Regions from separate parts of the Yersinia entomophaga genome, predicted to be linked through region 1. Evidence: predicted binding sites of a transcription regulator. Region 1 holds the regulator's gene; each other region holds the start of a gene.

Region 1 (3,282 bases):
GCCGTGAGGAATGGCGATGCCATTACCAATACCGGTACTGCCCATACGTTCGCGGGTTAGCACAGCGTCGAAAACGACCTGTGACGGCAAGTTAAGCTGCTTGGCAGCAAGCTCGCTGATGATTTCCAGTGCCCGTTTTTTACTCGAGCAGTGAACGGAGCTTTTGGTGCACTCGATATTTAATACCGAGTCTAATTGCATGGCTAAATCGTTGGTCATCTCATCTTTCACTTAAGCGCTGTTTCACTCCTGATGTCGGCGGCTGGTCAATCCATGTCGCCGACTCAGGTAATGTAGCGCGACTGGCTACAGTGAGTGAAGAACCTTTCCCTTTAGACTATATATCCGTTATTTTTCAAACTACTTGGTGTTGGCTGCTATCATTCACCCAATCACTTAGTGATGTAAGTTTATGAGTTTCTTTGGTTTGCGGCCTTCCTGTATCCTGAAATCTGTATGGCATATAAGTCTGGCGGTCATCATGTTCTTAATGTTGCTTTAATTTATCTTTATGTTTGTTTAATTGACGGGCTAATTTATCGATCAGACCGTCAATGGCCGCATACATATCCTGGTGTTCCGAGGTTGCATGCAACTCTCCTCCATTCACATGGACTGTCGCTTCCGCTATTTGTTGCACTTTCTCCAAGCTTAAAACCACATAGACCTGATTAATACGATCGAAGTATTGCTCAAGTTTGGCAAATTTCGTGGTAACAAATTCGCGTAAAGGTTCGGTTATCTCGACGTGATGTCCGGTAATGTTGAGCTGCATAGTGTCTTCCTTCTCTGTTCGGGTCAAACCAACTGTTTACGTTGATTGGACGGCGGGATGGATAACGACTCTCGGTATTTCGCAACGGTTCGCCGCGCCACCATAATGCCTTGCTCGCAAAGCAGGGTGGTTAGCTTGCTGTCGCTCAGTGGTTTGGCAGGGTTTTCTGCCGCCACCAACTTCTTCACCAATGCCCGGATCGCCGTAGAAGAGGCTTCGCCTCCGCTTTCGGTATTCACATGGCTGGAGAAAAAATACTTTAGCTCGAAAATACCCCGTGGGCTGTGCAGGAACTTCTGCGTAGTCACGCGGGAAATCGTCGATTCATGCATATCCACGGCCTGCGCGATATCCGCCAGTACCATGGGTTTCATATGTTCTTCACCGTTTTCAAAGAACTCAATCTGCTGTTCGACAATACAACGCGCTACTTTAAGCAGCGTTTCGTTGCGGCTTTCCAGGCTTTTAATCAGCCATTTTGCCTCTTGCAGATTACTGCGAATAAACTGACCGTCGCTGTCATTACGCGCGCTGCCACCCATGGCGGCATACTGCTGATTGATTTTCAGGCGCGGAATGCTGTCCGCGTTCAGTTCTACCGTCCAACCGCTGCGTTCTTTGCGTACGAGAACGTCAGGAATCACATACTCGGACTCACCGGTATTGATCGACTGGCCGGGGCGCGGATCCAAAGACTGAATCAGCGCGATCGCTTCTTTAAGTGTATCTTCTTTTAAGCGACTTAAGCGGATCATCGTGCGGAAATCATGGTTACCTAACAAATCCAGATAATCGCTGACGATCAACTTGGCTTCGTTCAGATAAGGCGTCTCTTTTGCATACTGAGAGAGCTGAACCAACAGACATTCCCGTAGATTGCGCGCCGCTACGCCAATAGGATCAAAATGCTGGATGCGTTTTAGCACCGCTTCCACTTCTTCTAGCGTCAGGCTTTCATCACCCATGCTTTCCAGAATATCTTCCAGCGGCACGGTGAGATAGCCAGTGTTATCCACCGCATCGACGATGGAGGTCGCGATGGCGCTATCGGTATCGGAAAACGGCGTCAGTTCCACCTGCCACATCAGGTAATCTTGCAGAGACTGGGTCGTTTCACCCTGATAAACCGGCAGTTCATCGTCGCTGTAATCATTACCCATACCTGAAGGCGTACCGGCGGTATAAATTTCATCCCAAGTCGCGTCTAACGGCAGTTCTTCCGGCATATCCTTTTGTTCAAGGGCTTCGCGGGTATCCAGATCGTCCCGCTCCTCAACCTCTTTGGCGTCGACTTCTTCGTGGACATCCGTTTGCTCAAGCAGCGGGTTGCTTTCCAGCGCCAACTGAATCTCCTGCTGAAGCTCAAGCGTAGAGAGCTGCAACAAACGGATAGCCTGTTGGAGTTGGGGGGTCATGGCCAGCTGTTGGCTGAACCTGAGTTGCAAACCTTGCTTCATAGGATTACGGCGATTTCCCTTAGTGAATCACGAACCAAAAAAACAAACATCAAAGGCGGAATTCTTCGCCTAAATAGACGCGCTTAACCTGCTCATCCGCCAGAATTTCTTGCGGCGTGCCGTGGGCGATTAAGTGCCCCTGGCTGACGATATAGGCTCGTTCACAAACGTCCAGCGTTTCCCGCACGTTATGGTCGGTAATCAGTACGCCAAGGCCACTGTCACGCAGATGCTCGATAATCTTCTTGATATCAATCACGGAAATAGGATCGACGCCTGCAAAAGGCTCATCCAGCAGGATGAATTTTGGATTAGCTGCCAGCGCGCGGGCGATTTCCACACGGCGACGTTCACCACCGGAAAGAGATTGCCCTAGGCTGTCGCGCAGATGGGTGATATGAAATTCTTCCATCAGCTCTTCAGCACGCTCTTTACGTTGTTCGCCGGACAAGTCGTTGCGAATTTCCAGCACGGCCATCAGGTTGTTATAGACGCTCAGGCGGCGGAAGATAGAGGCCTCCTGCGGCAGATAGCCAATCCCGCGACGAGCGCGTTCATGCAACGGCAGCAGACTGATATCTTCTTCATCAATCACGATACGCCCGGCGTCCCGTTGAACGATACCGACAACCATATAGAAAGTGGTGGTTTTACCGGCACCGTTTGGGCCCAGCAGGCCAACGATCTCACCGGAATTCACTTTCAGGCTAACGTCTTCGACCACTTTACGGCCTTTGTAAGCCTTAGCCAGCTTTTCTGCGATTAATGTTGCCATAAGTTTTTACTTACTCTTCTTTTGGCCGTTAGCGTTTGGGCCTTTGTCTTGTAACTGGGATGGTAATAGCACGGTGGTGACTCGCTTGCCTTTATCACTGAAGGCTTCCATTTGCTGCTCTTTCACCAGGTAGGTGATTTTGTCACCTTTGATATTGCTATCCAGCTGTTCCAGATAGGCATTACCGGTCAAAATAACGAATTCTTTGGCCACTTCATAACGCAGTTTCTGGCCGTGGCCTTTTACCGGTTTCCCGTTGTCCTGCATTTGATAGA
Region 2 (3,282 bases), 2.1 Mb from region 1:
ATTTCATCGATAATATGGTCGCAAAAGGCAATTTGCCCTTGGCTGTAGTGAGTGGCTTGGCGCTGGCCTATTTGCTGCTGCAACTCTTGGCGGCGGCGCTGCATTATTTTCAGACGATTCTGTTTAACCGGGCTGCCGTGGGTGTGGTGCAACAGTTGCGTATTGAAGTCATGGATGCCGCACTACGCCAGCCGCTTAGCGCATTTGATACTCAGCCGGTCGGTCAATTAATTTCTCGCGTTACTAACGATACCGAAGTCATTAAAGATTTATATGTGATGGTGGTTTCTACCGTGCTGAAAAGTGCGGCGTTAATTGGCGCGATGCTGGTGGCGATGTTTAGCCTCGATTGGCGTATGGCGTGGATTGCCATCTGTATTTTTCCGGCGGTTTTGGTGGTCATGGCGCTTTATCAACGCTACAGCACGCCGGTGGTACGGCGAGTACGCGCCTATCTGGCAGATATTAACGATGGTTTTAACGAAGTTATCAACGGCATGGGGGTCATTCAGCAATTCCGCCAGCAGGTTCGTTTTGGCGAGCGAATGTCTGCCGTTAATCGGGCGCACTATAGGGCGCGAATGCAAACTCTGCGTCTAGAAGGCTTCCTGCTACGGCCATTACTCAGCTTGTTTTCGGCATTGGTACTTTGCGGGCTGTTGTTACTGTTTGGGTTGAGCCCAGAAGGCTCGGTGGGTGTGGGGGTACTGTACGCGTTTATTAACTACCTTGGTCGCCTGAATGAACCTTTAATCGAGCTAACTTCTCAGCAATCAATCATGCAGCAGGCGGTGGTGGCTGGGGAACGTATATTCGAACTGATGGATCGCGCTCAGCAAGGTTACGGTCAGGATAATAATCCACTGACCAGCGGTCATATCCGGATGCGGGACGTTTCCTTCTCTTATCGTTCGGATAAAACAGTGCTAAACCACATCAATCTGGATGTGCCGTCGCGAGGCTTTGTCGCATTGGTCGGGCATACCGGCAGTGGGAAAAGTACGCTAGCCAACTTGCTGATGGGCTATTACCCGGTACAGCAGGGAGAGATTCTGCTGGATGGGCGCCCGCTTGACACACTCTCTCATCAAGTGCTGCGACAGGGTGTCTCCATGGTGCAGCAAGATCCGGTGGTGTTGGCTGATTCTTTCTTTGCCAATATTACACTGGGGCGTGATATCAGTGAGGAACAGGTTTGGCAGACGCTGGAAACCGTTCAACTGGCACCTTTGGTCCGCGCCTTGCCGGAAGGATTACACACTCGTTTGGGGGAGCAGGGCAATACGCTGTCGGTTGGACAAAAACAGCTACTGGCTATGGCTCGTGTATTGGTACAAACGCCGCAAATTCTGATTCTGGACGAGGCAACGGCCAATATTGACTCCGGCACGGAACAGGCTATTCAGAAAGCTTTGCACTTAATCCGAAAAAATACCACGCTGGTGGTGATTGCTCATCGTTTGTCGACCATTGTGGATGCCGACAGTATTTTAGTTCTGCATCGTGGACAAGCGGTGGAGCAAGGCAAGCATCAGGAACTCCTTGCGCAACAGGGCCGCTATTATCAAATGTATCAATTGCAGTTAGTTAGCGAAGAACTGGAGACCGTCGAACCGGAAGAAGCCGCTATTAGCTAGCTCAGATTGTCAGGGGGAGCTTTCCCCCTGAAATTCAATTCATGCCCGCTTATTTTCTTCCCCGCACTAAAATCTGGCGTCTTGCGCCGCCTTGTTCGTGGAAATGCACTTTTGTGACGCGTGTGGCACTATTTTGGTGCACAAAAAACGTACTGCTCGCTGCTGCGGTGAGATTCACACCTATACTGAAGTCGATAATCCATCCTCAAGCCTCTTTTTATCAATAAATTCTTCGCTAGTTTATTTATGGCACATCCTTTGCTTTATCCCTGATGCGGCAGACGTTATTCGGACTTAATTCGAGAAGGGGCAAATATGAAGCTGGTTACCGTGGTAATAAAACCATTCAAACTTGAGGATGTGCGCGAAGCCTTATCCTCCATAGGTATTCAGGGGCTGACCGTAACCGAAGTGAAAGGATTTGGTCGCCAGAAAGGACATGCTGAACTTTATCGTGGGGCTGAATATAGCGTTAATTTCCTGCCCAAAGTCAAAATAGACATTGCTATTGCCGATGATCAATTGGATGAAGTCATTGATGTCATCAGCAAAGCGGCCTACACCGGCAAGATCGGTGATGGCAAAATTTTCGTTGCCGAATTGCAACGGGTTATTCGCATTCGTACCGGTGAAACAGACGAAGCAGCGCTCTGATTCTAGGCTCAAATTTAGTGATTAGGGATGGGTTGATAATGAAAAAACGTTTATCCGTGTGGGGCCTGAGCGCAGCAGCCATGTTGCCTTCGATGGCTATGGCCGCCGCGCCTGCGGTCGCTGATAAAGCCGATAACGCCTTTATGATGATCTGCACTGCGTTGGTGTTGTTCATGACTATCCCAGGCATCGCTTTGTTTTACGGTGGCTTGATTCGTTCGAAAAACGTGCTGTCGCTAATGACACAGGTGATGGTCACTTTCGCTCTGGTCTGCGTACTGTGGATTATCTACGGCTACAGTCTGGCTTTCGGCACAGGTAACGCATTCTTCGGTGGTTTCGAAATGGCAATGCTGAAAGGCATTGGCTTGACCAACCTGAGCGGCACTTTCTATCAATTGATTCACGTTGCGTTTCAGGCTTCATTCGCCTGTATTACCGTGGCGTTGATTGTCGGTGCCTTTGCTGAACGTATCCGCTTCTCTGCGGTGCTCATTTTCACTCTGATCTGGCTGACTTTCTCTTATTTACCTATGGCGCATATGGTGTGGGGCGGCGGTTTTCTGGCACAGGATGGCGCGCTGGACTTTGCCGGTGGCACCGTGGTGCATATTAACGCCGCGGTAGCCGGTTTGGTCGGTGCCTATATGCTGGGTAAACGAGCAGGCTTTGGGAAAGAAGCCTTTAAACCTCACAACTTGCCTATGGTCTTTACCGGTACCGCTATTCTGTATATCGGCTGGTTTGGCTTTAACGCAGGTTCTGCCAGTTCAGCGAATGAAATTGCCGCATTGGCCTTTATTAATACCGTGGTGGCCACAGCTGGCGCTATTTTATCCTGGGTATTTGCCGAGTGGATTTTACGTGGGAAACCATCGTTGCTCGGCGCTTGTTCCGGCTGTATCGCGGGTCTGGTTGCTATTACGCCGGCTGCGGGCACCGTGGGCGTTGGTGGCGCGCTGATTATTGGTTTAGTCGGTGGCGTTGCTGG
Region 3 (3,282 bases), 140 kb from region 1:
TCCGGTGACATGGGTTATTCCAGCCAGGAAAACGACGCCTCGTTGGCTGACGGGGCACTTTGACTCTCTGGCCGTTCGGGTTAGCGACCATCCCTTAGTGCAACAGTTGTGTACCTATTATGGAAAGCCTCTGGTTTCAACCAGCGCGAACCTCAGTGGGTTAGAGCCTTGCCGTACGGAAGAAGAGGTTCGAAAGCAGCTTGGAACCGATCTGGCAGTATTGTCCGGGCTGGTGGGCGGGCGTTTAAATCCATCTGAAATTCGTGATGCCCTCACCGGTGAGCGTTTCCGTCAAGGTTAAGGAAAGAGAGTGGAACAACCGTTTGCAGTTTTTGGCAATCCGATAGCCCATAGTAAGTCGCCGCGAATACATGCCCTTTTTGCCGCCCAAACGGGTATTGAGCATCATTACGGAACGGTGCTGGCTCCTCATGATGAGTTCGAAACAACGCTGGCTACGTTTTTTGCTCAGGGGGCGAAAGGTGCAAATATCACCACGCCATTTAAAGAGCGGGCTTATGCAGCATCGGCGGAGTTAACTGAGCGTGCCGAATTTGCCGGTGCGGTGAATACCTTAAAGGTTTTGGAAGATGGCCGCTTACTCGGAGATAACACCGATGGTATCGGTTTGCTCAGCGATCTGGAACGTTTGGAGCTGATCAAGCCGCAGGATCGTATCCTGCTGGTCGGTGCCGGTGGCGCTGCGCGTGGCGTTATCCTGCCTCTGCTTTCTTTTGGTTGTAAGATTGTTATTACTAACCGAACTTTTAGTCGGGCGCAGCAGTTATCCGAAGTGTTTAGGCACCTTGGCGAAATAGAAGCAGTAGAAATGGCAGATCTTGAAGGGCAGTGCTTCGATCTTGTTATTAATGCTACAGCTTCGGGCATTCATGGCGACGTTCCCGCACTCCCTGCTTCTCTTATTGCCCCAAACACTCGTTGTTACGATATGTTTTATCAACAGGGAGATACGCCCTTCCTTACTTGGGCCTCCGCGTTGGGAGCAACGCAGTATGCTGATGGTTTAGGAATGTTGGTAGGGCAGGCGGCGCATGCGTTTTATCTTTGGCATGGCGTGATGCCGGAGATTACGCCGGTATTAGCGCTTTTGAGCGAAGAACTCGGCCACTGATTGGCATAGGTGTCGTTTTATTTAGGCATCAGATATATGTCTATATAGAGGGAGTCTATTGTTTCCCTCTATATAGATAGAGAACAAGAAGGGGGGTATTACTTTTCTTCAGCCAGGTAATCATCCTTCCAACGTACATAGTTGTTTGCCGAGTAAATCAATCCTTCCAGCTCTGCGGGGGTTAACGGACGAATCTGCTTAGCCGGGCTTCCCATATAAAGGTAACCACTGACTAATCTTTTACCGGGCGCAACTAAACTGCCAGCGCCAATCATCACATCATCTTCTATAACCGCGCCATCCAGCAGAATCGAACCCATCCCGACTAATACGCGATTACCAATCGTGCAGCCGTGAAGCATCGCTTTATGTCCGACGGTCACGTCTTCGCCGATGATAAGAGGATGACCTGTAGGGTTGTATTCGGACTGATGGGTGACATGCAAGACGCTTCCATCCTGAATATTGGTGCGAGCACCAATTTTGACCTGATTTACATCGCCGCGAATAGCAACTAACGGCCACACGCTGACGTCATCACCGAGCAAAACATTGCCGATCACTACGCTCGATTTATCGATCATTACCTTCTGGCCAAGGATCGGAGTGTAATTTAGGTAACGACGAATAGAATCAGACATAACAAAGCCCCGTAATAAGATCATAATTTACTGGCAATACTATCCTTTGCTGGTGGAATTACAACCAGACAGCCGGTTGGATCGAGCCGAAAATGGCGGAGATCGTGCAAGATCTACCCGTAAGGAGCGAAAAGTATTCAAACAGTAGAAAAAGGCGAAAAAAGAGTTGTGCAAAAAATTCGACTCCCTATAATGCGCATCCATCGAGACGGCACACAGCGAATCAAGTAACTGAGTGGCCGGCAAAGAGAACAGAGAAATTCAACGAAATAAGTAGTTGACTCTGAGTGAGGAAAGCGTAATATGCGCACCTCGAGTTACCCACCGAAAGGTTGCTAACTCACTGCTCTTTAACAATTTATCAGACAATCTGTGTGGGCACTCGCAAGACGATATCAAAGCCTGTTTCGGCAGGCAGAAGAAATATCAAGTCTTGAAGAGTGACCAAAGCAGTGAACATTTGAACTTCGGTTCGAATGCATATTTGCAGAAAGTAATCTTTGAGCATCGCTACTTCGGTAGCAAATCAAACAAATCTTAAATTGAAGAGTTTGATCATGGCTCAGATTGAACGCTGGCGGCAGGCCTAACACATGCAAGTCGAGCGGCAGCGGAAAGTAGCTTGCTACTTTGCCGGCGAGCGGCGGACGGGTGAGTAATGTCTGGGAAACTGCCTGATGGAGGGGGATAACTACTGGAAACGGTAGCTAATACCGCATAACCTCGCAAGAGCAAAGTGGGGGACCTTAGGGCCTCACGCCATCGGATGTGCCCAGATGGGATTAGCTAGTAGGTGGGGTAATGGCTCACCTAGGCGACGATCCCTAGCTGGTCTGAGAGGATGACCAGCCACACTGGAACTGAGACACGGTCCAGACTCCTACGGGAGGCAGCAGTGGGGAATATTGCACAATGGGCGCAAGCCTGATGCAGCCATGCCGCGTGTGTGAAGAAGGCCTTCGGGTTGTAAAGCACTTTCAGCGAGGAGGAAGGCATTTCACCTAATACGTGAAGTGATTGACGTTACTCGCAGAAGAAGCACCGGCTAACTCCGTGCCAGCAGCCGCGGTAATACGGAGGGTGCAAGCGTTAATCGGAATTACTGGGCGTAAAGCGCACGCAGGCGGTTTGTTAAGTCAGATGTGAAATCCCCGAGCTTAACTTGGGAACTGCATTTGAAACTGGCAAGCTAGAGTCTTGTAGAGGGGGGTAGAATTCCAGGTGTAGCGGTGAAATGCGTAGAGATCTGGAGGAATACCGGTGGCGAAGGCGGCCCCCTGGACAAAGACTGACGCTCAGGTGCGAAAGCGTGGGGAGCAAACAGGATTAGATACCCTGGTAGTCCACGCTGTAAACGATGTCGACTTGGAGGTTGTGCCCTTGAGGCGTGGCTTCCGGAGCTAACGCGTTAAGTCGACCGCCTGGGGAGTACGGCCGCAAGGTTAAAACTCAAATGAATTGACGGGGGCCCGCACAAGCGGTGGAGCATGTGGTTTAATTCGATGCAAC

What was found. Region 1 encodes sigma-54, which starts transcription at its own class of promoters, with help from an activator protein. Its sites were predicted from a motif close to GTTGGCACANNTTTCGCTNT; they were not measured.
Region 2: glnK (P-II family nitrogen regulator) is a predicted target of sigma-54. The motif match lies at 1,883-1,902, and genes of this name have one in related genera.
Region 3: PL78_RS11155 (gamma carbonic anhydrase family protein) is a predicted target of sigma-54. The motif match lies at 1,897-1,916, and genes of this name have one in related genera.

The regions. Positions count from the first base shown of each region.
Region 1 covers NZ_CP010029.1:2,303,503-2,306,784, reverse strand. Annotated here, with positions in the region: gene ptsN (PTS IIA-like nitrogen regulatory protein PtsN) at 1-219, opposite strand, end outside; gene hpf (ribosome hibernation promoting factor) at 488-775, opposite strand; gene rpoN (RNA polymerase factor sigma-54) at 799-2,232, opposite strand; gene lptB (LPS export ABC transporter ATP-binding protein) at 2,282-3,007, opposite strand; gene lptA (lipopolysaccharide ABC transporter substrate-binding protein LptA) at 3,014-3,282, opposite strand, start outside.
Region 2 covers NZ_CP010029.1:90,819-94,100, forward strand. Annotated here, with positions in the region: gene PL78_RS00520 (SmdB family multidrug efflux ABC transporter permease/ATP-binding protein) at 1-1,637, shown strand, start outside; gene glnK (P-II family nitrogen regulator) at 1,953-2,291, shown strand; gene amtB (ammonium transporter AmtB) at 2,330-3,282, shown strand, end outside.
Region 3 covers NZ_CP010029.1:2,443,595-2,446,876, reverse strand. Annotated here, with positions in the region: gene tsaC (L-threonylcarbamoyladenylate synthase type 1 TsaC) at 1-301, shown strand, start outside; gene aroE (shikimate dehydrogenase) at 311-1,132, shown strand; gene PL78_RS11155 (gamma carbonic anhydrase family protein) at 1,231-1,773, opposite strand; rRNA gene PL78_RS11150 (16S ribosomal RNA) at 2,313-3,282, shown strand, end outside.